Regions from separate parts of the Geobacillus sp. DSP4a genome, predicted to be linked through region 3. Evidence: predicted binding sites of a transcription regulator. Region 3 holds the regulator's gene; each other region holds the start of a gene.
What was found. The regulator Rex, encoded in region 3, represses fermentation and respiration genes when NADH is low (regulators of the CRP and FNR family bind a similar motif). The targets are predictions, from matches to a motif close to TTGTGAAATATTTCACAA.
Positions count from the first base shown of each region.

Region 1: a site for Rex is predicted at 1,194-1,211, ahead of ric (iron-sulfur cluster repair di-iron protein). Genes of this name have one in related genera too.
Region 2: a site for Rex is predicted at 3,200-3,217, ahead of ETC02_RS10330 (nitrate reductase subunit alpha). Genes of this name have one in related genera too.
Region 4: a site for Rex is predicted at 3,327-3,344, ahead of ETC02_RS15190 (L-lactate dehydrogenase). Genes of this name have one in related genera too.

Region 1 covers NZ_SDLD01000010.1:4,143-11,432, forward strand. The annotation lists gene ETC02_RS05210 (molybdopterin molybdotransferase MoeA) at 1-24, opposite strand, end outside; gene ETC02_RS05215 (methyl-accepting chemotaxis protein) at 74-1,030, opposite strand; gene ric (iron-sulfur cluster repair di-iron protein) at 1,318-2,025, shown strand; gene moaA (GTP 3',8-cyclase MoaA) at 2,127-3,152, opposite strand; gene modB (molybdate ABC transporter permease subunit) at 3,207-3,869, opposite strand; gene ETC02_RS05235 (Crp/Fnr family transcriptional regulator) at 4,094-4,804, shown strand; gene ETC02_RS17650 (hypothetical protein) at 4,819-5,256, opposite strand; gene ETC02_RS05245 (MFS transporter) at 5,500-6,675, opposite strand; partial or broken gene ETC02_RS05250 (ABC transporter permease subunit) at 6,955-7,290, opposite strand, start outside.
Region 2 covers NZ_SDLD01000026.1:4,412-11,701, forward strand. The annotation lists gene ETC02_RS10330 (nitrate reductase subunit alpha) at 1-3,139, opposite strand, end outside; gene ETC02_RS10335 (metal-dependent hydrolase) at 3,311-3,814, shown strand; gene ETC02_RS10340 (alpha/beta hydrolase) at 3,902-4,654, shown strand; gene ETC02_RS10345 (bacteriocin-processing peptidase family protein) at 4,800-7,290, shown strand, end outside.
Region 3 covers NZ_SDLD01000045.1:1,043-8,332, reverse strand. The annotation lists gene ETC02_RS13895 (CPBP family intramembrane glutamic endopeptidase) at 1-30, shown strand, start outside; gene ETC02_RS13890 (YdiK family protein) at 27-206, shown strand; gene tatC (twin-arginine translocase subunit TatC) at 271-1,020, opposite strand; gene tatA (twin-arginine translocase TatA/TatE family subunit) at 1,041-1,193, opposite strand; gene ETC02_RS13875 (redox-sensing transcriptional repressor Rex) at 1,211-1,852, opposite strand; gene moaC (cyclic pyranopterin monophosphate synthase MoaC) at 1,868-2,356, opposite strand; gene ETC02_RS13865 (ABC-F family ATP-binding cassette domain-containing protein) at 2,452-4,383, shown strand; gene tsaD (tRNA (adenosine(37)-N6)-threonylcarbamoyltransferase complex transferase subunit TsaD) at 5,134-6,147, opposite strand; gene rimI (ribosomal protein S18-alanine N-acetyltransferase) at 6,144-6,596, opposite strand; gene tsaB (tRNA (adenosine(37)-N6)-threonylcarbamoyltransferase complex dimerization subunit type 1 TsaB) at 6,556-7,290, opposite strand, start outside.
Region 4 covers NZ_SDLD01000061.1:1,934-9,223, forward strand. The annotation lists gene ETC02_RS15170 (YgzB family protein) at 178-531, shown strand; gene perR (peroxide-responsive transcriptional repressor PerR) at 556-1,014, opposite strand; gene bcp (thioredoxin-dependent thiol peroxidase) at 1,240-1,716, opposite strand; gene ETC02_RS15185 (potassium channel family protein) at 1,782-2,186, opposite strand; gene ETC02_RS15190 (L-lactate dehydrogenase) at 2,351-3,304, opposite strand; gene ETC02_RS15195 (ABC transporter permease) at 3,451-4,236, opposite strand; gene ETC02_RS15200 (ABC transporter permease) at 4,240-5,031, opposite strand; gene ETC02_RS15205 (ABC transporter ATP-binding protein) at 5,024-6,028, opposite strand; gene ETC02_RS15210 (glutamate-1-semialdehyde 2,1-aminomutase) at 6,203-7,290, shown strand, end outside.

The DNA of each region.
Region 1 (7,290 bases), on a different contig from region 3:
AATCGGGGTTCGTCTTTCGACCATCTCTCTCTCTCCTTTCGATCATACGGCTGGCGGCAACCATATCGTTCTTTCAACGTTGTTGCCATTGTTGCAGCTGTTTTATGCCTTCTGCCAACTTTTCATCAACGACGCTCGCATCGGCAATATGCCGCAAAATCATCTCCCGCGTTTCGCCAAACAAAGCGGCGGACTGTTCGAGCTCTTGCCTCACTTTATCCGCATAGCGGTATTGTTCCTGAATATAGTTTAGCACGTCTTGGGCTCGATTTTCGACTTGATCGATCAGCTCCATCATCGCCGACCATTTGCGAGCTGTATGGATGCTCATTTGGACAACCGTTTCGATCAAAGATGAAATGGCTTCCGTTTGCTCTAGCGACCGCTCGATTTCCTGCTGCACGGCATCGGTTAGCTGGTGAATCGTTTCCGTGCTGTCCGCCGTATGCTCAGCCAATTTCCTCACTTCAGCGGCGACGACGGAAAACCCTTTGCCATGCTCCCCGGCGCGAGCGGCTTCGATCGAGGCGTTTAACGCGATCAAATTCGTCTGGCCAGCGATTTCTTTGATCACTTTCACAATTTGTTCAATTTCTTGCGAGCGGCCGCGCAACCGATGCATCGCGGCCGATGTCGTTTCCATCTCACTGCCGAGCCGCCCCATCGCCTGCTCCATTTCTTCCGACATGCGGATACCTTCTTTTGCGGCTGCGACCATCTGACCCGCCGTCTCCACCAACGCGTTCCCTTGTTCGCATAAACGGTCGGAAATCGCATATGATGACTTGCTGAGCGTACTGACATTATCAACCTTTTCTTTCGTTCGGTCAACCAGCTGGCCTAATACATGGTGTTGCCCGTTGACCACCTCATGCTGGTGAACGATTTCCTGCAACTCCCCGAGCAATCCTGCCACCGTCTCATGAATGGCTTCCTTTTGTCTCGTGAGCTCGTCTTTCATCTCAGCGAGTTGCCGCTCCAGTTCTGTTTTTTCCTCCTCCCACTGCCTTCCCTTCACCAACGCCCACATATCCGTCTCCCCTTTTCCTTCTCTTGATTGGCTTCTGTTGTCAACACGTTGTATGTTATCTGCTGAACATGTCCGTTCTCATCCACGAAAGCAGACACCGCCTCTGCAAAGAGTCAGCAGAAGTCTGCTTTTTTTCATTGTACGATAAAGAAGAAACGTGCTGTTGTGACGTTTATCACATGGATCGATGTCCACTTTTTTTTACGTATGTGAGATCCGTCACAACACCTTCGCGGAAAACACGGTATGCTGAAGCTGTAACGATTGGATCAATGGAGGGATGATGAATGGAACAGCGGTTTACTGAACAATCATTGATTGGCGATATTGTTACTCAATTTCCGAAAGCAGCTGATTTGTTTAAAGCGCGGCGCATCGATTTTTGCTGCGGCGGGCAGCGCCCGTTAAAAGAAGCCATCGAAGAGCGCGGACTCGATGGCGAAGCGCTCCTTCGCGAGCTGAACACCCTTTACGCGGAGGCGCAAAACAAGCCGACCGGAAACTGGAACGAAGCGCCGCTAGCCGACTTGGTCGAGCATATCATCAACACGCACCACCGCTATTTGAACGAGGAGCTGCCGCAGCTCAGCCCGTATGTCACGAAAGTGTTGCGCGTGCACGGCATGCACCATCCGCATCTGTCCCGCGTGCATAAATTGTTTCATGAGTTAAAAACGGAGCTTGAGCAACATCTCATTAAAGAGGAAACGGGCGCATTCCCGCTCATTTTGCAATTTGCCGACAACCCATCGCCGGAAAACCGGGAGGCGGTCGAGCAGGCCGTTCGCGAACTCGTCCATGAGCATGACGCAGCCGGCGATTTGATGAAAGAAATTCGTGAAATCACAAACGACTTCACCCCGCCGGAAGACGCGTGCGGCACGTACCGGCTCGTCTACAACCGACTCGCGGCGCTCGAAGACGATTTGTTTACCCACATCCATTTGGAAAACAACATCCTCTTCCCGCGCGTGTTGGCGGCGGTGAAGGCATAAGCAGACGAAGCCATTCCCCCATTTCTAAGGTAAAGGCAGGCGCATCGAGCGATAAAAAGCAGGGCTGCTTCTTTGACGAAAAGAGCAGCCCCGTTTCTTTGTTATCCCCCAATATACGACATTTCAATTTTCGGCCGTTGTTTCGCCGTCTCTGCCGTCCGTTCTTCCGAATAGCGGTCTGTCCGCTCGCTCCAAATGGCGGCGATCAGCGCCTTCAGCTCTTCTTTCCCCGCGCCGGCGCGCAGTTTTTCTTTCAAAGACACACCTTTTGAGGCAAAGAGGCACGTATACAGCTTGCCATCGGCGGAAATGCGCGCCCTCGTGCAGCTTTGGCAAAACGTTTCCGTCACGGAGGCGATAAAGCCGACTTCCACGTCCGTGCCGACGTAGCGGTAGCGGCTTGCCACTTCGCCGAAGTACTCGTGTTCGATCGGCTCGAGCGGGTGCATGGCGTTGATTTGCTCATACATCTCTTTTTTCGTCACGACATGGGAGTAATCCCAGCCGTTCGTCGTGCCGACATCCATAAATTCAATAAAGCGGAGCGGGATGCCCCAGTCTTTAAAGTAAGCTGCCATCGGCACGATTTGCGAGTCGTTCCACCCTTTTTTGACGACCATGTTCACCTTGACGCCGAGCCCTGCCGCCCGGGCGGCTTCGATGCCTTTTAACACCGGGGTGACGCCGACGCCGATGCCGTTCATTTTGCGGAAAATGTCATCATCCAACGCATCCAAGCTGACGTTGACGCGCTTTAGCCCGGCTGCTTTCAGCCGCTGCGCCCATTTCACTAAATGGACGCCGTTGGTCGTCAAGCCGATATCGTGCAGGCCGGGAATCGCAGACAGCCGCGCAACAAGCGCGTCCAAATCGCGCCTTAAGAGCGGTTCGCCGCCCGTCAAGCGGATTTTTTCGACGCCAAGCTCGACAAAGCATTCCGAAAGAAGCGCCATTTCCTCGACCGTCAACAGCTCGCCTTCCGCCAAAAAGCGAAAATTCGGCCCGAACACTTCGGCCGGCATGCAATAGACGCAGCGAAAATTGCATTGGTCGATCACTGATAACCGCAAGTCGCGAAGCGGGCGGGACAGGCGGTCCATGACGTTCGTTCGGTTGCGCTCGCTCATCGCGCTCCCTCCTTTCTGTTTCGTTCGCCTCATGATGTTGCCAGGCGGCTTTGTTTATTCTCGTAAACGACCGAGTTTCGTCGCAAAGACCAATAAACTGAATGACAATCCGATCGTGACCGCCACCCATGCCCACGCTAACTCCATTCGCCCCGATTCCATGGCCATATAGACGGCGGTCGGGATCGTTTGCGTTTTTCCTGGAATATTGCCGGCAAACATGAGTGTTGCGCCAAACTCCCCGAGGCTGCGGGCAAACGACAGCACCGCTCCGGATAATAACGCGTGTCTGGCAAGCGGCAGCGAAATATGCCAAAAGACTTGGCGCTCATTCGCCCCATCGATGCGCGCCGCCCCTTCAATGGTTGGATCGACCGCTTCGAGCCCGGTTTTGGCCGCCTGATACATGAGCGGGAATGACACGACCACGGCGGCCATCACCGCGGCACCGGGCGTAAACAGTACGGTCGTATGAAACGACGCCTCGATCCACTGGCCGATGGGGCTATGTCGGCCAAACAAGACGACGAGCAAAAAACCGACGACCGACGGCGGCAATACGAGCGGCAACATAAACACCGTCTCCACCACTGTCTTGCCGCGAAACCGGCGGCGCGCCATCCGCCTCGCCGCCGCTGTCCCGAGGATCGCGACAATCAAGCCGGCGAGGAGCGATACTTTGATCGATAACCAAACCGGTGACCAAAACGATGTCATAGGTCAGCCTCTCTTTGTTCCATCTCCATCCTACTATACGAAAACGAGCAGGCAAACGCTGTGACACTGCTCACATTGATTGTATCATATGGGAGGGGAAATCCGGGTTAGAAAAATTTGTGACAACCTGCACAAAAAAAGTGACAAACGGTGATTTTTTTCACTCTGTCCTTACTGTGGTGTTTTTTACAATAGAAGCAGCCGAACAAATGGAGGTGTCAATCATGCAACGGCAAAGCCAACCAGTGGAGAAACGCGATTTTTCCCTCTTGCGCTCGTGGCTGCAATCGTCGAAAAAAGTGATTCCGCTTCGCAAACATTCGTTTTTGTTTCAAGAAGGGATGCCGGCCAATGAGCTGTATTTGATTCTTTCCGGCAAGGTGCAAGTAAGCAAAATTGGCCCGGACGGAAAAGAAATGTGTTTCCGCATTTGTGGAAGCGGGGAAATTGTCGGCGAGCTGACGCTGTTTACGAACGACCCGCGCTATTTATTGACCGCCAAAGTGATTGAACCGGGCGAGGCAGCGGTGATGAATAAAAACGAACTCGAAGAGCAGTTGCTGATCAATCCCACCCTTACCCTTGAATATATGCGCTGGATCAGCAAGCATGCCCGGCGGACGCAGACGAAGTTTCGCGACTTGATGATGAACGGCAAAAAAGGGGCGCTCTATTCGACGCTCATTCGCCTATGCAACAGTTATGGCGTCCCGCTTGAAGATGGAAGCATCTTCATTGACGTAACGTTAAAAAACCAAGACTTGGCCAACTTTTGCGGCACGACGCGCGAAAGCGTCAATCGGATGCTCAACGCCTTAAAACAGGAAGGGATTATCTCGATGAAGCGGGGGAAAATTACGGTTCATGATTTAAACTATTTGAAAACGGAAATTCAATGCGAAGACTGTCCGGCGGATATTTGTTGCATTGAGTGAGCCGTGCACCGTAGTTAGGGGTCTGTCTGATCGTTCCCCTTCGATACACAGCAACGACCAAGCCATTTTGGCGCGCTGATTAGAAGAACGCCCGACCGACCGTTGTTCGCGGCCTGCCGGACGCTCTTTTTTTTTCGATTGTGATGCGAATCACTTCTTTTTCTTTTCACCGCCGTATAATACGTTTTCCCTTTGTCAATTTCAATGTCGGTGATTTGCGCTGTCATTTCGATGTGGACATCATGAGGGCCGACCCGCTCCATTTTTAACGGCACCGGTGCTTGATTCACCCCTTTGTGCGCCGCTAACATGTTCGCAGCAGACTGTTGCGTAGTTGCCGCTGTTCCGTTTTTATTTTCCGCCTTTGCCTCTCCTCCTCCCCCGTTGCTGCATGCGGCCAGAAGCGAAGCGGCTAACGCGACGGACAATAACGAAGACATCCTTTGTTTCATCGTTCTCCCCCCTTAGATGATTTGATTTACACCTTTAACGTACGGCATTTTCACTTCTTCCCTGGTGATTTGTATCACCAACAGACAGACATGTTTGAATGATTTGTGAAATAATGAGCAATATATTTTAATCATGTAACAATAGTGAAACGCATACTCACATTGAATAACAGAAAAACACGCCCAAATAAAAAAAGAGGCTAAAAGCGAACAAGCTTTCAGCCTCTCTATACGGTATTCCATTCAAGAAGCGAACCGCTTCGCCGGTTCGCCGGCTTTTTTGCCAAATACGAGCCGGTTCAGCAAGAAGCAAATAAGGGTAAACAAGCTAAGGAGCAGAAAACCGAGCACGTACGAACCTGTTGCATCTTTCAGGATCCCCATGACAATCGGCGGAAAAAAGCCGCCAAGTCCGCCCCAGGCACCGACAAGGCCGGTGACGGCGCCCGTTTCGGCTGGGAACAGCTGCGGCACGAGTTTGAACACCGCACCGTTGCCCAGCCCAGACATCACGGCCACAAACAAACAAGCCGCTGTCATCACCCAAATATTTTCCATTCCAAACGCGATCACCAACGCGCCGATTGTCATTCCAGCGTAGACGAACGTCAACACCCGTTCAGCGCCGATTTTATCGCCAAGATAGCCGCCGACTGGCCGTGCGAGCGTAGCGAGTACAGTAAACCCAGCCGCGCGCATCCCAGCATCCACTGGCGTCAACCCATACAAGTCAACAAGGAGCGACGGCAAGTAAATGCCAAAGGCGACAAATGCTCCGAATGTGACGAAGTAAAACAGCGACAACGTCCACGTATGTTTGTATTTCAACACCGACAGCGATTCGCGCATCGTTTTTTGTTGTTTTGGCTTCGGCATATCCGGTGTGAAAAACCAAACGAGAATAAGCATGACGACAACGGGGATGATCATTCCCCAAAACGCCCACGAAACGCCGAAAGCGGCAGCGATCGATGGAACCGAAAAACTGGCGACCGCTGTGCCGAAGTTGCCCATCGCGTTAATCCCAAGCGCCGTTCCTTGCTTTTCCGGCGGAGTCAAGCGCGACACGAACGTTACCGAGATCGCGAACGACGTCCCGGCCATACCGATGAAAAACGCCCAAAACAGAAGCATCGCATACGAATCCGCAAACCCTGCGCCGATGAGCGGAACGATTAAAAACAGGAGCAGCAGCGAAAACAGCCTGCGCCCGCCGATCCGGTCCGTCCAAATGCCAAGCGGCAAACGCATGATCGAGCCGAGCAGCACCGGAATGGCGACTAAAATGCTTTTTTGCGTCGATGTCAGCCCGTACATTTCTTGAAACGTGCTCGCCAGCGGCGAAAACACGGCCCACACGGCGAATGAAAACATCATGGCGAACGTCGTAATCGGCAGCAGCGCCTTTTGTTTATTCATGAAAAGCCCCTCCCAAACTTTCAAAATTTGTGACGTTGTTTGTACTTCCATCATACGCAGGAGAAGGAAACGGATTTGTGAGGTTGATCACATTCTTGCCTGTTGTCACCATTTTGCCACAAGCGTTGTCACGGTTTTGTCACATCCAAAAAAAGAAAAAGCCCGTCCCCAAAAGGAACGGACACGATTTGGCAGAACGTTTTTCACATCCGAACGATAAGAAACGCTGTTGGGCGCACACATCTCTTCCGCCCCGTCTACGGCAAACAACTTGTTTTCTCACCCGCTCGCTCGTATCTCCTGCCTCATAAACAACCAATACGCGATCGCAAAGCAGATGAGAGTGGCGGCAATGAGCGCGGTCGCCTGCGGCCAAATGAGCAGCAAACTTTGCGAGAATGGCAAGGGGGCCGCAACAGCGCCGGCCGTTTGCTCCACCGTGACGATCCCTAGCGTTCGGACGTCCGGCGAAAGCAAGGCGGTTGTTGATTCATTGAACAAGTAGCTCGGCGACAATCTCATGAGACCAAGCACCAACTCTTGACGGCCGACCGCCTGCTCGACGGACGTAATGGCGTCAGACTGCAAAAACGGTTTCGCAAACACTTCCACGAT
Region 2 (7,290 bases), on a different contig from region 3:
GCATCAGTTCATGATCGATGTAAAACGACTGCCGGCCGGTCAACGTCCGCCACGGGATGAGCCGTTCGATGTTCGTCGTAAACGGCGAGTAGCGCCTCCCGCCTTTTTCCGAGCCGCTGAACGCCGGCGAGGTGATAACCGTTTTCGGCTGGGCGGTGATTTGTTCAAACGTAAAGCATTCTTCCTCGCGTTCTTTCGCTAAATCGGCCAATTTCAAATCCGTCTTTTTCTCAAGCGCCTCCCACGCTTTCACCGCCATTTTGCCGTTTGTAGTTGATGACAGCGTCAAAATCGCTTCAGCCGCTTTTTTCGCTTCGCTGATATCCGGGCAGCCGTCGGCGATGGAAGCGCGCCGGACAGTGCCGAGCCGGCGTTTCAACTGTTCATACTCGTCTTTCGCTGACCAGGCAATCCCTTTTGTGCCGATCGGCTGGCGGGCGACATTTGGACCTAAGGCGGTCATTTGGTCGTAAAGAAGGGTATAGTCGCGTTCAATGACGTGAATGTTCGGCATCGTTTTGCCCGGAATCGGTTCAGTTTCGCCTTTGCTCCAGTCTTTCACTTCACCGAACGGCTGCGCCAGCTCTTGCGCCGTATCGTGCAACAGCGGAGTGGCGACGACTTCTTTCATTGGCTTTAAGCCGGCTTGTTTGGCGACATCAGATACGGCTTTCGCGAGTGATTTGAAAATATCCCAGTCCGAGCGCGCTTCCCAGAGCGGAGGCACGGCTGGATTGAATGGATGGACGAACGGATGCATATCCGTGCTGCTTAAGTCATGTTTTTCATACCATGTCGCTGCCGGCAGGACGACATCGGAGTAGAGCGCTGTGCCGGCCATGCGGAAGTCCAAGTTGACAAGCAGATCGAGCTTGCCTTCCGGCGCTTCATCGCGCCAGCGGATTTCTTCCGGGCGCAGGCTGTCGCGGTCATCGTTTAACAAGCCGTTCGTCGTGCCAAGCAAATGTTTTAAGAAGTATTCGTGCCCTTTGCCGGAGCTTGAGATTAAGTTGGCGCGCCAGACGATCAAGTTGCGCGGAAAATTCGCCTCGTTGTCCGGATCTTCGATCGCAAACTGCAATTCTTTCTTTTTCAGCTGTTTCGCGACGTAGGCGCCGATCTCTTCCGGCGTGCGGGCTCCATGGCTTACTGCTTCGTTATACAGCTCGATGCCGTTTTTGTTAAACGTCGGGTACGACGGCAGCCAGCCAAGCCGCGCGGCCAAGACGTTGTAATCGCCAGGGTGTGAATAGCGCGCTTTTTTGGCCAGCGGTGAGATGAGCTCATCGACCGGCCGCTCTTCATAGCGCCATTGGTCGGTCGCAAAGTAAAAGAATGACGTGCCGTTTTGCAATTTCGCTGGTCCGACCCAGTCGCGGGCGGTGGCGATTGTCTGCCATCCTTCCACCGGCCGCAGCTTTTCCTGCCCGACGTAATGGGCCCAACCGCCGCCATTCACCCCTTGGGCGCCGACGAACAAGACAAGGTTCAAGACGGCGCGGTAAATCGTATCGGAGTTGAACCAATGGTTGATCCCGGCGCCGACGATGATCATCGACCGGCCGTTTGTGTCGATCGCGTTGTCGGCAAACTCACGGGCGATTTTCACGACGAGTTCGCGGTTGACGCCGGTGATCGCTTCTTGCCATGCTGGCGTGAATGGCACCTCGTCATCGTACGAGCGGGCGACTGTGCCGCCGATGCCGCGGTCAATGCCGTAGTTGGCCAAAATCAAATCATAGACGGTCGTGACGTAAACGTCTCCTGTTACGGTTTGCACTTTTTTCACTGGAACCGCGCGTTCGATCGTTTTTCCGCCCTCAGCGGTGAAATATGGAAGCTGGATCGAGATGACTTCATCTTCGCTCCCTAAAAATGACAGGCGTGGCTCAAGCGGCTGTTCTGTTTCCTCATCAACAAGACGCAAGTTCCATTTTCCTTTGTCTTCCCAGCGAGCGCCGATCGTTCCATTCGGCACGACAAACGAGTCGGTGTTTTCATCATAGATGACCGGCTTCCATTCGGCATTGTTCGTTTGTTTGCCAAGGTCTTTCGCCAACAAGAAGCGGCCGGCCGTCCATGTGCCGCCGTTTTGTTTTAAGGTGACGACAAACGGAAAATCGGTGTACGTTTTGGCATATCGTTCAAAATATGGAACGGTCCGTTTGACGTAATATTCGTTTAAAATAACATGTCCCATCGCCATCGCCAAGGCGCCGTCCGTCCCTTGCTTCACCGACAGCCAGTCGTCGGCGAATTTTGTCGACTCGGCGTAATCTGGGCTGACGGAGACGACTTTCGTGCCGCGGTAGCGCACTTCGGCTAAAAAGTGAGCGTCCGGAGTCCGGGTGAGCGGGACGTTCGAGCCCCAGGTGATGATGTAGCCGGCGTTGTACCAGTCGCTTGACTCCGGCACGTCCGTTTGGTCGCCCCAAATTTGCGGCGACGCCGGCGGCAAGTCGGCGTACCAATCATAGAAGCTTAACATCGGCCCGCCCATCAGCTGCATGAAGCGCGATCCGGCGGCATGGCTGACCATCGACATGGCTGGAATCGGGGAGAAGCCGACGTTGCGGTCCGGGCCGTATTTGACGACCGTATACAATAAAGAAGCGGCGACAAGCGTCAATGCTTCATCCCAGCTGACGCGCACGAATCCGCCCTTCCCGCGCGCCTGTTTGTAGCGCTTCGCTTTTTCGCGGTCTTCAACGATGCTTTTCCACGCCTCAAGCGGGTTGTTTGGATGATGGGAGAGCGCCTCGCGCCACATGTCAAGCAAGATGCCGCGGACATACGGGTATTTGACGCGCAGCGGGCTGTACATATACCATGAGAAGCTCGCGCCGCGCGGGCAGCCGCGCGGTTCAAAGTCCGGCATATCCGGCCCGGTCGACGGATAGTTGAGCTGCTGTCCTTCCCAGGTGACGATGCCGTTTTTGACGTAAATGTTCCAGCTGCACGACCCCGTGCAGTTGACGCCATGGGTCGAGCGGACGACTTTGTCGTGCTGCCAGCGGCGACGGTACGCATCTTCCCAGGCGCGGTCGCCGTAGGTTGTTTCGCTATGGCCGTCGGCTTGGCGCTCGATCGGCCGAATATATTTGAAACGGTTGGTGAGCGGAGATCGTTTTCGTTTCATTTGCTTCACTCCTTATTAGCGTTGTGTACTTTTAACTATAGCCATGATGTCAATAACGCGATGTTAACTTTGTCACACTTGGCATCATTGTCACAAATCCGTCAAAGAAACGAATGAATATTCTTTTCTGTGGTATAATGGGGAAAACGATAAAAGTTTGAGGGGATTTCGTTGCGATACTCCAGCCATGTCATTGCCACATTATGCCTCGGCGCGGCGGCGGCCGCGCATACAACGCTGCCGTTTACCGCCGCCTATACGGCGGGGCTTGTCATCGGCAGCCTTCTTCCTGACATTGACGAGCCGTCGTCATACGTCGGCCGCCGTTCGTTCGGCGTCGCGGGGAAAGTAAAAGAAGCGTTCGGCCATCGCGGCATGACGCATTCGCTCATTGTCTGGGGGGTGCTTGCTGCCCTCGTCTGGCGAGACTCGGCGTCGCCGTTTACCGCTGGGCTCGTGCTCGGCTACTTGTTTCATATTGTGGAAGACTTTTTTTCTGTTCAAGGGGTGCCGCTGTTTTGGCCGTTTTCGTCCAAGCGGTGGAAAGTGCCGCTCTATCGGACGGGAAAAGGGATGGAGAAAGCATTGGTTGGCATCGCTTGGATCGCATTCGTCTATTTTGGCGTCAACGGCTTGTTTCACGAATGGTGGCGGTCATGGTTGTCGATGTGGTAACGGCGTCCGATCAAAAAAAGGAAAAAAGAGGTGCGGCGGCGAATATAGTGAGAGGAACGGATTTGACTAGATAAGGGGGAGAGGAAGATGAGCGAACAATATCCGGTGCTCTCGGGCGCCGAGCCGTTTTACGCCGAAAACGGGCCGGTCGGGGTGCTGCTCGTGCACGGATTCACCGGCACGCCCCACAGCATGCGCCCGCTCGCTGAAGCGTATGCGAAAGCCGGCTATACCGTTTGCCTGCCGCGCTTAAAAGGGCACGGAACGCATTACGAAGACATGGAACGGACGACGTTCCACGATTGGGTCGCCTCGGTCGAAGAAGGATATGGATGGCTGAAACAACGATGCCAAACCATTTTTGTCACCGGGCTGTCGATGGGCGGGACGCTCACGCTTTATTTGGCGGAACATCACCCAGACATCTGCGGCATCGTGCCGATTAACGCCGCTGTCGACATCCCGGCCATCGCCGCCGGGATGACGGGCGGGGGCGAGCTGCCGAGGTATCTGGATTCGATCGGTTCGGACTTGAAAAATCCGGATGTGAAAGAGCTGGCATACGAGAAAACGCCGACCGCTTCGCTTCTTCAGCTGGCTAGGCTGATGGCACAGACAAAAGCGAAACTCGATCGCATCGTCTGTCCGGCGTTGATTTTTGTCTCCGACGAAGATCACGTCGTGCCGCCGGGAAACGCCGACATCATCTTTCAAGGCATTTCATCGACGGAGAAAGAGATCGTCCGCCTCCGAAACAGCTACCATGTGGCGACGCTCGATTACGACCAACCGATGATTATTGAACGGTCTCTCGAATTTTTCGCCAAGCACGCCGGATAAAACGAATCGGTATATGGCTGATCCTGTTCAAAGGAGAGGCCATTTTTTGTTTGTCGGTATTTTTGTGAAAAAATATGTGGCTGTTTTGCCGGGCTTGTTCTACACTTATAAATAGCTGGAAAAAGAATAAGGGAGTTTTCTTTGTATGAATCATATCAAACCGATCGCATTGCTCGTTGAAGAAAAACGAATCGTGGATGCCCTTGCCCAGGTGCGGCCGCATTTAGAAAACATGGGATTGTTTCAATGGCGGCCGCTCATGGCTTCGTGGGACGAGATCGAACCGTTTCGGACGCTTGTCCGCCTGTTCGACTACGCGCTTATGTACCGGCATAGCGGGCTTGTCGCCCGGTACGCCCACCGGAAGTTCAACACGCTGCAGACGCTCGCGTGGTTGTGCGACGAATGGCTCGATCAACGCCGGCCGCTCGATGTGGAAGAGGCGCTCACTCCGCGCCTGACCGCCGCGCTCGAAGGCCGGGTGGAGGAGCCGAGGGAAGCGATCGCCCGGGCGGCGTTTGCGTTGGTGCGCGCTTTATTGGATATGCAGCGGGTCGAGGAGGCGCACGAATGGATGGATGTGGTCGCCCGCTATGAGACGGCGCCGATGCATGACAAATGGGGCTACTTTTATATCGAGACCGGCGACCGGAAGCGCGCCGAACAGGTGATTCGCGCCGGTCTCGATGACCCGGAGCGCGGCGATATGTGCTATTTGCTTCTTGCCGATTTGTATGCGCTCGATGGCCGCCACCGCGAGGCGCTTGCCGTTTTGGAAGAAGGAAAGCAGCGTTTTCCGCAAGTGTTAGCGTTTTACGCTGAGCGCGTGCGCCGCTTGCGCGATGTGCGCGCCTACCGTGAGGCGCTCGCGGCGATGGATGAACTTGACCGCCTGAATCCGCTTCATATGCATCGCCGTTATTTCGCCCATTTGCGCGCCGAACTGTATTACCAGCTTGACGAATGGGAGAAGCTTGAATCGCTTGTGAAAGCGGAGCCGCAGCTTGAAAAAACGCCGTACGCCCGAGCGCTTGGGCGGCAAAGGGAACGGTCGGTGGTGCTGCCGCTTGTGCCGGTCGTGCAAAAGCATAACTATTGCGTGCCGGCAAGTTTGGAAATGATGCTTCGATTGCTTGGCTCCCCCCGTACGCAGGATGAAGTGGCCCAACATATTTTTGATGTGCGCGGATCGAAATTGTCGACGACGGTTCATTATTTGGAAGAGCTTGGCTTTGTTTGCCGCTTTTTCGTCGGCTCGCCGCTTCGTTGGAAGCGGCTCATTGATGAGGGCGTTCCGGTGCTGTTGAGCGTCGATTACGAACAGTCATCACACGTCCAAGTGCTGTTTGGCTATGACGAACGGCTTGGGGCGTTGTACGTGCAAGACCCGAATCTGTTTGATCCGTTTGTCGTTTCCGAGGACGAGCTTGCCAAATGGTATGCAGGGACGCATTATTTGTCGATTGTGGCGCTTCCCCGGGAAAAAGCGGCGCTCGCCGCCGAGCTCCCCGAAGAGGAAGACCGCTATTTCCGCGAATTGCATGCGTTGGCCGAAAAGATGGATGAGGACGAGCAGGCGCATTTCGCCGCCTTTGTCGCCTTTTTGCGCCAGCATGAGCACATCCCGTACACATGGCTGTATGTCATGAAGCATTTCGGCAGCGACGAGGCGAAGCCGCTTGTGTTGGATTACACCAGGCGCGTCTTGAGCGAGTATCCCGAACATAACGACTTGCTGCTGATGGCGGCGAAAGCGTATGTCTACACGCAAGAAATGGAGAAGGCTGAAGACGTGCTCAAACGGGTGAAAGGAAAGGCGCAAAGCCCGCTCTACCATTATTTGCGCGGGCGCATTGCCTTTTTTGCCAGCCGCTATGAAGAGGCGGCCCGCTATTTTCGCACCTCGCTCCAGTTGGACCCAGACCAGCCGGAAGTGTGGAGCTATTTCGGGCTCACCTCGGCGTACGCCGGTCATATCGAAAAAGGGCTCATCTCTTCGCGCGTGGCAGTCAGCCTGTATCCGGGCGATTTGTTTATCGAAACGAATCACGGTGTGCTGTTGTTCCATGCGAAGCGGTTCGCCGAAGCGCGCGACTGGTTTGATCGTCTTGTGCGCCGCGAGCGGCGGGATGCCCAGCTTTGGTATGAGCGGGCCCGCTGCGACATGGAGCTCGGCCGAAGGCGCAAGGCGGAACGCGGCTTTGGCGTCGCCAAAGCGCTCGACCCGCAGGAACCGCATCCGTATTTGATGTTGGCTGACTTGTATGACGATGCCGGTGATCGGGAAAAAGCGAAAGCGGTGTTGGAAGAGGGATTGGCCGCCGCCTGGCGGTTGGCGCCGCTTTACGTCCGTCTTGGCGATCTCTATATGGAGGAAGGGGAGGCGGAACAAGCGTTTTCGTGCTACAAAGAGGCGGTCCGTCATGACAGCGATGACGTGTTCGCCCATCTCGGCTTGGCGGCCGCCCTTGCGGAGCGCGGGGATGTGGAAGCGGCGCGCCGGTATGTAATCAAGCAGCGCACCCGTTTTGCCAACAACAGCGAATATTGGCTGAACGCGGGAAGATGGCTTGTCGCCCATGGGTTCGCCGACGAGGAGGAAGGACGCGAAACGGCGCTGTCGTGGTTGGAAGAAG
Region 3 (7,290 bases):
CCGCTGGCCATTTGGAGGATTTGGCTATGACGCGCCATCCGCGGCTGTTTTCTGTTCCGTATTTCATCTTGGGCTTCCTGTTTACGTATTTGGCGATCGAAAGCGTTCATGAAACGATTTGGAACGTCTCAACCATCGCATTGGCGGCGCTGGCCGCTTTTGATTTCGGCACCGCCTTTCGCTTGTTCTTCACACCGAGACAATAAAACCCTCCCCATTTGGGGAGGGTTTTTGCCTGGCGCCGTATGAACCGTCCTCTTGATGCTGCCCTCAATATGGATCGCCGCTTCCTTCCTCCGCCGCTAATTGCGCCTTTCGATAGCCGATTTTGGCAACCCAGATGCTCCCCTCATACAAAAGCGTCAGTGGAATCATGACGATCACTTGCGACAACACATCCGGCGGCGTAATGGCGGCCGCTAAAATAAGCAGCGCCAAATACGCATACTTGCGGATGCGAACAAGAAGCTGCGGCGTAATAAGCCCTAAGCGGGTGAAAAACAGGACAACAATCGGCAGCTGAAACACGATGCCAAACGGCAGCACGAGCTGCAGCAAAAACTGAAAATATTCGTTAATGCCGATCATCTGTTGAATGCCGAGCCGTTCCGCCAGCTGATTCATAAACCGGACGACAAATGGAAACAAGACGAAATACGCAAAACCAACCCCGGCTAAAAATAGAATGATCGATGCTGGAATGTAGCTGAGCGTTGCTTTCCGCTCTTTTTCATACAGCCCCGGACTGACAAACGCCCAAATTTGATAGAGCAGCACCGGAGCGGTCAGTACAGCGGCGATGACAAAGGCAAACTGAAAATACACTTTAATCGGATCGGTGAGGCGGAACGCGTTCATCGTCAGCTGTTTCGCTTCCGCAGTGTGCTGCAAATACACAATGACGTCATCGACAAAAAAGAAGCTGGCTACAAGCGCCGCAACGAAAAAGAGAAGCACGATGATCAGCCGTTTCCGCAGCTCTCCGAGGTGTTCATACACGGACATTTCTTTGTCATTCATCGTTTCCCCATCCTGCCTTGTCATCGGTCGGTTTTTGTTTCTTCGTCATCAGCGAGCCCTTTTGTGGCGTCTTTAAACTCGCGAAGCGACTGGCCGAACGACCGCCCCAACTCCGGCAGCTTTTTCGTGCCAAACAGCAACAAAATGACAAGAACGAGCAACAAATATTTCATGTGTTGTTCTCTCCTTTTTACGATGGCGATGGATAGTTTTTCAAAAAATAGACGAGCGACTGCAGCTCAATGGCTAAATCGATATGATGGACGCGAATATGGTTTGGCACGTTCAGCCGCGCCGGAGTAAAGTTTAAAATGCCTTTAATTCCTTGCGCGACAAGGCGGTCAGTCAGCGCTTGAGCCGCGGCGGCCGGCACGGTTAAAATCGCGACCGGAATGTCGCCGCGAAGCCGCTCCTCCAGCTCATCGAGATGATAGACCGGCACCCCGCCGACTGTCGTTCCGACCTTCCGTTCATCGACATCAAACGCCATGACAATTTTCGTGTTGTTATTTTTCGAAAAGTTGTAGTTTAAAAAGGCGGTGCCTAAATTGCCGACGCCAAACAAGGCGACTTCGGTCACCTCATCCTCTTCAAGCGTCTGGCGGAAAAACGACAACAAATAATTGACATTATACCCGTATCCCTTTTTGCCAAGCGCGCCAAAATACGAAAAGTCGCGGCGAATTGTTGCCGGATCGACTTTCACCGCCTCGCTCAGCTCAGCGGAGGACACGCGCTGCTTCCCTGAGGCATGTAAATTTTTCAAAAACCGATAGTATAACGGCAGACGCTTGGCAGTCGCCTGCGGGATTTTCGGTTGTTCGTTGCTCATCGTTTCATCCCCCAGCTAATCGGTTTTCCGTCGATAATGGCCGGACTTCCCGCCCGTTTTTTCGACCAAATACGTTGGACCGATCGTCATTCCTTTATCGAGCGATTTGCACATGTCGTACACAGTCAATGCGCATACCGAAGCCGCCGTCAGCGCTTCCATCTCCACTCCTGTGCTCCCTTTCGTTTTGACCGTCACGGTAATCACAAGTTTATACGCTTCCGCCTCTTTTTCCCAAGCAAAGGCAATATCGACGCCTTTTAACATAAGCGGATGGCACATCGGAATAAGATCGGCCGTTTTTTTCGCCGCCATGACCCCGGCCACCTGGGCTACCGCCAGCACATCACCTTTCTCAATGGCATTGTTCGTCATCTTTTCGTAAATCTCTTCATTGACGGTGACGCTCGTTCTCGCCACCGCTATCCTGATCGTATCTTCCTTGTTCGTAATGTCGACCATTTTCGCCCGGCCTTGTTCATTGAAATGCGTAAACGATGACAAGACAATCTCCTCCATTTATCACTATACACCATTTTTCGTTATCTGTCTTTGACCGTTTTCGCGACTTACGTTAAACTATTCGCGAGGTGACGGACATGATCATTTTGCAAGTGAATGGAATCACGAAATATTTTGGCGCTGACCTTATTTTATCGAATATAAAACTAGAAATACAGTCCCGCGCCCGCATTGCTCTTGTCGGCCGCAACGGCGCAGGCAAATCGACGCTGCTGAAGATCATCGCCGGCGAACTTTCTTCCGACAGCGGTGAAATCATCAAGCCAAGCCATATCAAAATCGGCTATTTGGCGCAAAACAGCGGGCTCGACTCGTCACGCTCCATTTGGGACGAGATGCTGGACGTATTCGCGTCGCTCCGGGCGATCGAAGCGCAGCTGGCAGAGCTCGGCGCCCAGCTTGGCGACCCGGATCTGCTCGCCGATCCGTCCCGCTACGAAAAAACGCTTCAAGCGTATGACAACTTGCAAGAGCAATACAAAGAACAAGGGGGCTATCAGTATGAAGCCGACATCCGCTCTGTTTTGCACGGGCTGCAATTTTCGTCATACGATTACCAAACAACGCCCGTTTCCTCGCTAAGCGGCGGACAGCGGACGCGGCTCGCCCTTGGAAAACTGCTGTTGGCCAAGCCGGACTTGCTCATTTTAGACGAGCCGACGAACCATTTGGACCTCGATACGCTCACATGGCTCGAGCAATATTTACAGGCATACCCCGGCGCCGTTCTGCTCGTTTCCCATGACCGCTACTTTTTGGACAAAGTCGTCACCGAAGTGTACGAGCTGTCCAACGCGACGCTTAAGCGGTATAGCGGCAATTACAGCCGCTATTTGGAGCTTCGGGCCGAGCAATACGAACAAGAGCTAAAACGATACGAAAAGCAACAGGAGGAAATCGCCCGCCTCGAAGACTTCATCCGGCGCAACATCGCCCGCGCCTCGACAACGAAACGGGCGCAAAGCCGGCGAAAGCAGCTCGAAAAAATGGAGCGGCTTGAACGCCCGGCCGGAGATGAAAAATCAGCTTCTTTTTCTTTTGCGATTGAGCGGCCGAGCGGCCATGAGGTGCTCACCGCAGAGCAATTGACCGCCGGCTATCGCGAAGGCGCACCGGTCATCCGCCAAATCAGCTTTCGCATCACACGGGGGGAGAGTGTCGCCTTGGTCGGACCAAACGGCATCGGCAAGTCGACATTGTTGAAGACGATCGCCGGAAAGCTCCCAGTCCAATCCGGAAAGCTCCGGTACGGTGCAAATGTGAAAATCGGCTATTACGACCAAAACCAGGCGGAACTGTCGACAAACAAACGAGTGCTCGACGAGTTGTGGGACGCCTACCCGGACAAAACCGAAAAAGAAATTCGCACCGTGCTCGGCAACTTTTTGTTTTCCGGCGACGACGTCTTAAAACCGGTTTCCGCCTTAAGCGGCGGAGAGAAAGCACGCCTGGCGCTCGCCAAACTCATGCTGCAAAAAGCCAACGTTCTCTTGTTGGATGAACCGACCAACCATCTCGACCTTGACAGCAAAGAGATGCTCGAGCAGGCGCTTGTCGACTATCCGGGAACGATCTTGTTCGTCTCCCACGACCGCTATTTCATTAATCGCATCGCGACAAAGCTGTTTGAACTCTCGGGTGATGGGCTTGTCGAATATTTAGGAGACTATGACTATTACGTGGCGAAAAAAGAAGAAATGCGCGAATTGGCGCGCCTGGACTCCCACCCACCCGCATCACCGGACAGCGGCGAAACAGCCAAATCCACATACGAGCAAGAAAAAGAGGAAAAAAGACGACAGCGCCAACGGCAGCGCCGTCTGGAAGAGATCGAAGCCGAGATCGCCGCACTGGAAGCACAAATCGCTGAAACCGAGCAGCAGCTGTGCGACCCGTCTGTATACGGCGATTATGAAACCGTGCAGCAGCTCACGCAAGAAAACGAAAAGCGGAAACAGCAGCTTGAAACGTTATTGGCCGAGTGGGAACAGCTCTACGCCTCGTTTTGAGCCAATCCGCTGCCAGGGAACGCCAACACGGGCATCTAGCGGCTTCATGTGCACTGCTCGTGCGCATCACCGCGCCAGGCCGATCACAGGCCAACTCGTTTAGCAGCTTTTTGCCTTGTTCATGAAAGCTGCTTCTTAGGTGAAGGACGATGACTGACAAGAGGGTGTCCCCAAAGGATTGGAACACCCTCTTTCGTTGCATATATATGCTTGCTGTTTCTGCCGCACTAGACGTGCGCCTATCTTGAAGGCAGGCGACCTTTTAGGTCAGCCCCGTTTTTGTGTTAATCACATTATCCACAAAGAAATCCACACTTTTCTGTGCAAAACAGAAGTTATTCACCGACTTTTCCACATTATCCACAACCAATCCCTTTCCTCTATGAAAAAATGATTGTGTATTGCACTCCTCGCCGTTATCATGTTTTTTTTACTTTTCCACATTGTCCACAACCTATGGATAAAAATATGCACAACAAGTCCCCACCCGACGGCCGTTCCGCTTGCCAAACAAAAAAGAGCAGACCGCCTGCCCTAAGCGATCCGCTCTTTAAAAGGATTTTTAACTTGAGAAAAGTGCGTTTTGGGCCAGTTTTTCATGAAATCCCCAACCCCCTAGAAGGCCGGTGACAAACTGCTGTCACGAGCAAATCAACGGCATTTCGCCAAAAAAGAAGGCTGATTCCACAGTTTTTCTCTAATTGAGAAACAAGTGGAGCTAGCAGTATTTTGTACTAAATCACCGACCTTCTAGACAAGCGGCAAGCTTGGATTGGCGTTGAGCGCCAAATCAGCCCGCTTTCCTTGTTGATATAACACAGTTCCCGCAACGGCAATCATCGCCGCATTATCAGTGCATAGCGATAACGGTGGGATGACAAGCTCCACATCGGGGAGCTCTTTCATTTTCTCCTGCAGTGCAGCCCGAAGCCCGCGGTTGGCCGCCACTCCGCCGGCGAGCAGCACTTGCCGCACATTGTACTGTTTCGCCGCCTGCACTGTTTTCGTCACCAGCACATCGACGACGCTGGCCTGAAAGCTCGCGGCCATCTGTCTCGGATCGATCTCCTCGCCGCGCTGCTTCGCGTTGTGGAGCGCATTGAGAACCGCTGATTTTAAGCCGCTGAAGCTGAAATCATACGAACCTTCCTCAAGCCACGCTCGCGGCAAATCAATCACGGGCTCGCCCTCATGAGCCAGCCGGTCGATGTGCGGTCCTCCTGGGTACGGAAGGCCTAAAGCCCGCGCCACCTTGTCATACGCCTCACCAGCAGCGTCGTCGCGCGTCTCGCCAATGACTTGAAACGCCCCGTGGCCTTCCATGTAAACAAGCTCCGTATGCCCGCCGGAAACGACAAGCGCCAACAGCGGAAATTTCATCTCCGCCACGAGCTGGTTGGCGTAAATATGACCAGCAATATGATGCACCCCGACAAGCGGCAACCCGTGGGCAAACGCGAGCGCCTTTGCGGCGTTCACCCCGACAAGGAGCGCCCCAACCAACCCCGGTCCGGCCGTCACCGCAATGGCATCAAGATCGGAAAACGATACGCCAGCCTGCCGCATCGCTTCCTCCATGACGAGTGTAATTTGTTCGACATGATGGCGCGAGGCAATTTCCGGCACAACACCGCCAAACCGCCGATGGCTTTCCATTTGCGACGCCACAACATTCGATAAAATCTCTTTTCCGTTTTTCACCACGGCCGCCGCTGTTTCATCGCAGCTCGTTTCAATACCTAGTACATGCACGTTTTCATTCATGTCAGTTTCACCCACATCACTAGCGCATCTTCAAAATTGTCCGGATAATACCGTTTGCGGATGCCGCCATTGCGAAACCCAAGCTTTCGGTACAACGACTGGGCGACATGGTTCGAGACACGCACTTCCAGCGTCATCGTCGCCGCCCCATGCTGCTTGGCTGTTTCCATAAGGCGGCGCATAAGCGCTTCGCCGAGTTTTTGTCCGCGAAACTGTGGCAGCACAGCGACATTCGTCACATGCGCTTCATCAATCACGAGCCACATCCCCGCATACCCGATGATCCGTCCGCGGTGCACCATGACAATATATTTCGCGTAACGATTGTACATCAGTTCATTATAAAAAGATTCCCGGCTCCACGGCGCGGTAAACGACGCCTGTTCGACTTGCACGACCTCATCGATATCATGAATGGTCATCGGCCGGAATTGCACATCGATCCCCATCGTCCCCGTCCCCTTTTTGTTTCGCAAGCCATTTCGCTTCCGCTTCCGCAAGACGGATGTAATTCGGCACAAACGTATGCGGATTCTCATGTTCTTTCTCTTTTCCGAGCATGATGAGCTCACTTGGCCGCGGCAATGTCAACGGCGGCGGCGTCATGAAAAACCGCCCGCCCAAGCGGCTCCGAAACAGCTCACTATATACCGGCGCATCGGCCCCGATGAACAATACATCCTCTCCCCGTCTGCGTAAATGATCGGCCCACTCGTCCGCCGCCACAATCCGGTCCGCTTCAAGGCATCGGAGCGCGCCGTCCTCGTACCGGTACAACCCGGTGTAAATTTGTCCGCGCCGCGCGTCAAACAGCGGGACGAGCAAACCGGGGAAATACCGGCCGTTAGCGGCGAGCACCTCTAAACTCGAGACGCCGGCTATCGGAATGCCGAGCGACCAAGCGAGCGTTTTCGCAATGGTGACACCGATCCGCACCCCGGTATAAGATCCAGGGCCTTTCGCAACAACAACTAAATCAAGCTCATTGGGCGCCATTCCGCACTGCCGAAGCAGCGACTCAATGGCCGGCATCGCCCGGACAGAATGATCTCTTTTGACACTCGTAACGAATTCCCCTTTAATAACATCCCCATCCGCCACAGCAATGCCTAGCGGCATATTCGATGTATCAATCCCTAATAT
Region 4 (7,290 bases), on a different contig from region 3:
CCTGTTTCATTTCAGAAAGACCAGAATGCTTGCATCCATGAAGCTGTCGTTTGTTGCGTCATTCGTTATTCGACAAAAAACGAGGAATTCCTTTCTTTAAAACGTCGATTTTGTTGATTTCTTCTTCGCGATGGGACCCCGTTTTATGGTATAGTGGTCTATGTAGGAGGGACTGTGATGAGCATCAAATATTCGAGCAAAATCAACAAAATTCGCACTTTCGCCTTAAGCTTGATTTTTATCGGTGTCATTGTCATGTATCTTGGGCTGTTTTTTCGTACGTCCCCGGTCATCATGACGTTGTTTATGTTGTTTGGGATGTTGTTTCTTGTCGCCAGTGGCATTGTATATTTTTGGATCGGAACACTCTCGACGAGAGCCGTCCAAGTCGTTTGCCCGTCGTGCGGCAAAGTGACAAAAATGCTCGGACGCGTCGATTTATGCATGTTTTGCCGTGAACCGTTGACGTTAGACCGCGAACTGGAAGGAAAAGAGTTTGACGAAAAGTACAACAAAAAAAGAAAAAGCTGATAGCCGCCTTGTGCTATCAGCTTTTTAATCCGAATGCGCCGGCGCCCCGCTTTTTTGACAGTCAGGGCAGACTCCGTACACTTCCATGCGATGATGGTCGACCTTAAAGCCGGTGACGTGAGCGGCAAGCTGCTCGACTTCATCAAGCGCTGGATAGTGGAAATCGACAATTTTGCCGCACTCTTCACAGATGACGTGATAATGATTGGAAGTGACGAAGTCAAACCGGCTTGATGAATCACCATATGTCAGCTCTTTGACAAGCCCGATTTCTTTGAAGACGCGCAAATTATTGTAGACGGTCGCTACGCTCATATTCGGAAATTTCCCTTCCAGCGCTTTGTATATTTCATCCGCTGTCGGATGGGACATCGAGGTGATCAAATACTCTAATATCGCATGACGCTGCGGCGTGATGCGTATGCCCGTCTTTTTCAACATGTCAAGCGCTTCCTTCAGTTGCTCGTTGGCAGACACCGTCATGCACCTCACTCTCTGTATAAGATGAAAAAATTATTATTTTATAATATTTATAATTAGTCTACAAGGAGTATATGCCTTTTGTCAATATAGATACCATTAATATATGGGCTCAGCCATCTTTTTAACAAAAAAAAGGGGGTGGGAATCACTTCCACCCGCCGCATTTCCTTCATTTGAGGAGGTTACTATGCATTGTACGCAAAAACGTTGTGATTGATTGGACACTCACCTAGACGATGCCAATCGGGCGACTTCCGCGAGCGCCTCATCGACGTGCCCCTTCACTTTCACCCCGCGCCATTCTTGAACCAACGTCCCATCGGGGGCGATAATGAACGTGGAGCGTTCGATCCCCATATACTCTTTGCCGAAGTTTTTCTTTTTCTTCCACACTCCGTACATTTCTGCCACTTCATGTCGCTCGTCGGAAAGAAGCAAAAACGGCAGTTTGTACTTTTCGATAAACGTTTCATGCCGTGCAACCGGATCCGGGCTCACCCCTAAAATGACAGCGTTCAGTCCGGCGAATTGCTCGTGACGGTCGCGAAAATCGCACGCTTCTGTCGTGCATCCAGGCGTCATATCCTTTGGATAAAAATAAAGGACGACATACTGGCCGCGGAAGTCTGAGAGCGAAACCATTTTCCCGTTGCTTGCCGGCAAGGTGAAATCTGGAGCTGGCTGGCCAATGGCGATCGTCATAGCGTTCCCTCCGTCTCCTTAATGTCTTCTTTTAGCGTAACGAAGACAGAGGAAAATTGCAACTGTCAACGGCGATCCCAGTCAAATACCGTGCGCGTGACGATGACAGCAGGCATAATGTAGCCAAGCAGCGCCTCGGCGATGGCGATCCACCGCCCGATGCCGACCGGGGTGACGTCTCCGTATCCGACCGACAGGAGGGTCATGCCGCTTAAATATAGACTGTCTTCCAGCATAGACAGGCGGTTTCCTGCCGCACTGCTTGGTGACGGAGTAAATACATGATGGCCGTTGGCTTGCAAAATCATATAAATCATCGCAAACCCTAGCAGCATCGTCCCATACCATTGAACGAGCACCCATAAACTGTCAAGGGAGAGGCAGTGCGTTGCTTGTACGCGCGCTGTCCAAAGCGAGGTGATGCTGCCGAGCAGCACGGCGATCACCACTCCGAGGAATGCGTAATCCATTCGCTTCCCTCCACAAATTGTCCGTAGTTCATATATACACCGTGAAACGGACAATTATGCAGGAATAAGCCGCCTTCCCAATCGGAACAGCGTGTCGCCCCCAGAGCCATACATCCCCCTGTTTGGACGAGAAAGACTGTTGGCACAACTTTTCGTTTGTTGCCTCATCGCGTAAAAAAACGGGCTAGCACGCTTTTTAATGTGGCTGCGCTATGATGGAATCGATTTTTTTCGTCATCATTCAATTCAATTTCGATCACCTCGCGGATGCCATTGCGGTTAATGACAGCCGGCACGCCGATGTAGACGTCGCGCTCCCCATATGGGCCATCGAGGTAGGCCGATACGGTCAAAATAGCGTTTTCGTTATGCAAAATAGCGCGCGTCACGCGGGCAAGCCCCATCGCAATCCCGTAGTACGTCGCTCCTTTTTTCTCAATAATTTGGTAGGCGGCATCGCGCACATTGACAAAAATGCGCTCGAGCTCTTTTTGCGCTTCTTCCCCTTTGGACTCGACCAGCTTGCGGATCGGCACGCCGCCGATATCAGCCTGGCTCCAGACCGGGAGTTCAGTGTCGCCGTGTTCCCCAATAATATAGGCATGAACATTTTGCGGAGCGACAGAGAAATACTCGCCCAACAAAAAGCGGAACCGCGCCGTATCTAAAATCGTCCCCGAACCGATCACCCGCTCATGCGGCAGGCCGCTGAATTTCCACGTCGCGTACGTTAAAATGTCGACCGGATTGGTGGCGACGAGAAACAGTCCTTGAAATCCGGATGCCATGACCGACTCAACGATCGAGCGGAAAATGGCAATGTTTTTGTCCACAAGATCAAGCCGCGTCTCGCCCGGTTTTTGGTTGGCGCCGGCGCAAATGACAACCAAATCGGCATCGCGGCAATCATCGTAATCGCCGTGCCAAATGTCAGCCGGCTTCGGCGCAAATACTTTCCCATGGTTGAAGTCCATCGCATCGCCTATGGCCTTGCTTTCATTCGCATCGATGAGCACGATCTCATCGGCAATCCCTTGATTCATTAAGGCAAACGCATAACTGGCGCCGACAAACCCGGTGCCGATGACCACTACTCGGGTTCCACCGTTGTTTTTCATTGCATTCATCCCCCTCAATACAATGTGAACACTTTCACAAACTATTTTACGCGAAAGGCGCACCGCGATGCATGCGCGATTGTGGCGATTGTTTGACTATTGTTTGTCCATTTCATGACAGACGCCGCGGCAAACAACGGGAGCACTCAGCTCCCCGTCCCGCGGTACCTCCTGACCCCGGCGTTCCAGAGCATCACGGCGATGATGAAAAACAACACGCCGACAACCGGGGTCAAAAACGCATAACCATACCATTCCTGCTTATGGAGAAAATACGAAGCTGGATAAACGCCGACAAAAGCAAACGGCAGCACCCACGTTAACATATAGCGGATGACGCGGTGATAAATATCGACCGGATAGCGGCCGTAGCTGCTGATGTTGTACATCATCGGCATGATGGATGTGCGGGCGTCGGCAAAAAAACTGATCGTCGCCAGTGAAATGAAAATGCCAGCGTAAATCAATGCACCGCCAATCACAAGCAAAATAAACACGAAGACATCATACCAATGAAATGAAAGAGACAAGCGGCTGCCGGCATACAGCATAATGATCAGCCCGGGCACAGCGCCAAGCAACGATTCGAGCTCCATCCGCTCCAAAATGATCTGGAACAGGCTGTGAACCGGGCGCGTCAACACGCGATCCATTTCTCCCTGAACAATGTAGCGCTCGTTGAAATCCCATAGATTAAAAAAGGCGCCAAATACGGCGTACGGCACAAGGAAAAAGCCGTAAATAAACAACATCTCATCGCGCGACCAACCGTGAAGCAGCGTCGTATGGCCAAACACGACGAGCAAGAACACCAAGTTGACCGCCTGCGCCATGAAATCGGACAACCATTCAATCAGCAAATCCGCGCGGTATTGCCATTTTGTCTTCATGTACTGGGCCATATATTGAAAAAAAACCGATACGTAAAACAAAGTCTACCCCCCTTGCACAACGAGCCGTTTTTTCGCCACCCGCCATAACAGCACAATCGGAAACCATAACAGCACGCACCATGCCGCCTGCAGAAGCAGGCCATCACGGACAGCAGTTCCTTGAAAACTTTCTGTGATGATCATGCTTGGAATGTAGCTGATGGCTTGAAACGGCATATACGCCATGAGCTGTTGCGCCCAATCCGGGTAAAACGACAACGGCAAAATCAGACCGGAAAATAGATCAATAATAAACCGTTTCGCCCTCAGCAGCCCTTCATTTCGGAACGTAAAAAATGTCACGACTCCCGCAAGCAAGTTCAGCTCCGAAAAGATGATAAAGCTGAATAGAAGCGACAAGCCGAAAGACAGCCATGTTTTGGCGTGTTCCGGAAACTCGAGCGGCAAAAAGAGCGAGACAACGAGCAACCCCGGCAACGATAGGAAGAACAAGCGGAACAGCCCTTCGCCAAGCCCTTGCACCGCTTTCATCCCTAAATAGCTGTACGGACGGATGAGTTCCGTCGCTATTTTTCCATCGCGGATTTCCATCGCGATTTCGCGGTCAAGGTTGTTAAAATAAAACGCCCGCGCCAGCCAGGAAATGGCGACATACGTCGTCATTTGCCCAAGCGACATCCCTTGCATCGATGATTTGCCGCCATAAATAGCCGACCAAAGGAAGTAATACGCTGAGATGTTAATGGCGTAAATCAAAATGCCAGTATAATAGTTTGTCCGGTAGGCAAGCATCATTAAAAAGCGGATGCGGACCATCTCGACATACTTACCCATTAGCCGCACCTTCTTGATAAATATTGCGGATGATCTCCTCCGTCGGCACTTCATGAATGTGGATGTCTTGCAGTGGATAGCGGGCGGCGACGCGGCTGACGACTTCCGGCACGCCTCCTGATGGAACGTGCGCCACCCAAACGTTCGGCTGTTCACCTTGTTTCCAATTAACATCCAATCCAGTTGTCAGCTCCTGCAAGGCAACGAGGGTGGCTTCTTCAACAAATGTAAACGAAATCCGTTTTCCTTGGCCCCATTTTTCTTTCAACTGCCCAAGCGAACCGTCATAAATGATTTTCCCTTCATCAAGCATAATCACCCGCTCGCAAAGCGCTTCAATGTCTGACATATCGTGCGTCGTCAGCAGGATCGTCGTGCCATACCGTTCATTCAATTGCTTTAAAAACTGGCGGATGTTCAGTTTCACCAGCACATCCAAACCGATGGTCGGCTCGTCCAAAAACAACAGCGGCGGGTTGTGAATGAGGGCGGCGGCGAGCTCGCAGCGCATCCGCTGGCCAAGCGACAGCTTGCGCACCGGCTTGTCAAGGAGCGGACCGATGTCTAGCATCTCGATGACTTCGCCCATATGACGGCGATATTGCTCATCAGGGACGCGGTATACTTTTTTTAACAGACGAAACGATTCTTGCACGGCGATGTCCCACCATAATTGCGAGCGCTGGCCGAAGACGACGCCGATCGTCCGCACAAATTTCTCCCGCTCTTTATGCGGATTCATCCCGTTGACGACAATGCGCCCGGATGTCGGCGTTAAAATGCCGGTCAACATTTTGATCGTCGTTGACTTGCCGGCGCCGTTTTCGCCAATATAGCCGACGATCTCTCCTTGCCTGACCGCAAACGAAATGCCGTCCACCGCCCGGATGGTCGCATAACGGCGCGTCCATAAATCGCGAAACGCTCCGACGAGGCCAGAGCGGCTTTTGTGCACTTTAAATTCTTTGCGCAATTGTTCTACTTCGATGGCGTTCATCGTTCTCCTCCTGCCTCTTCATCACATCAACATCAAAAAGGACGTCATCCGCCCTTCTCCTATGTTGCAATTATACATAAATCGTTGCTATTTTCACCTTTTTTGTTTTTCCAGACAAGTGTGCGTGCTATGGTAAAATAAAGAGGCAGTCATCGGGAACAGGAGGATGAAGCGATGCAATGGACAAAATCGGAGCAATTGTATGAAGAAGCGCTCCAGCACATCGTTGGCGGGGTGAACAGCCCGTCCCGCTCATACAAAGCGGTCGGCGGCGGTGCCCCAGTCGTGATGGAGCGGGCGCAAGGGGCGTATTTTTGGGATGTGGATGGAAACAAGTACATCGACTACTTGGCCGCCTACGGACCGATCATCGCCGGGCACGCCCATCCGCACATCGCGGAAGCCATCCGCCGCGCCGCCGAGACCGGTGTGTTGTACGGCACGCCGACGCCGCATGAGATTACATTTGCGAAGATGTTGAAAGAGGCGATTCCGTCGCTTGAGAAAGTCCGCTTTGTCAACTCGGGGACGGAAGCGGTGATGACGACAATCCGCGTCGCCCGCGCCTACACCGGACGAAGCAAAATCGTCAAATTCGAAGGCTGCTACCACGGCCATTCGGACCTTGTACTTGTCGCCGCCGGCTCGGGGCCATCGACGTTGGGGACGCCGGATTCAGCCGGCGTGCCGCAAAGCATCGCCCAAGAAGTCATTACCGTGCCATACAACGATGTCGACTCATTCCGTGAAGCGATGAATGTTTGGGGCGAACAAGTCGCCGCCGTATTGGTTGAGCCGATCGTCGGCAACTTCGGCATCGTCCTACCAAAACCGGGCTTTTTAGAAGCGATCAATGAGATTGCTCACAAGGAAGGGGCGCTCGTCATTTACGACGAAGTGATCACCGCCTTCCGCTTTATGTACGGCGGAGCGCAAAACTTGCTTGGTGTGGAGCCCGACTTGACGGCGATGGGGAAAATTATTGGCGGCGGTCTGCCGATTGGGGCGTACGGCGGACGCCAGAACATTATGGAACAAGTCGCTCCGCTCGGACCGGCGTACCAGGCCGGGACGATGGCCGGCAACCCGGCATCGATGCTTGCGGGCATCGCCTGCCTTGAGGTGTTGAAACAAGAGGGCGTCTATGAGCATCTCGACCGATTGGGAGCCATGCTGGAAGAGGGCATCCTTGCCCATGCTCGCCAATGCGGCCTGCCGGTGACCGTCAACCGCTTAAAAGGCGCGCTCACCGTCTTCTTCAC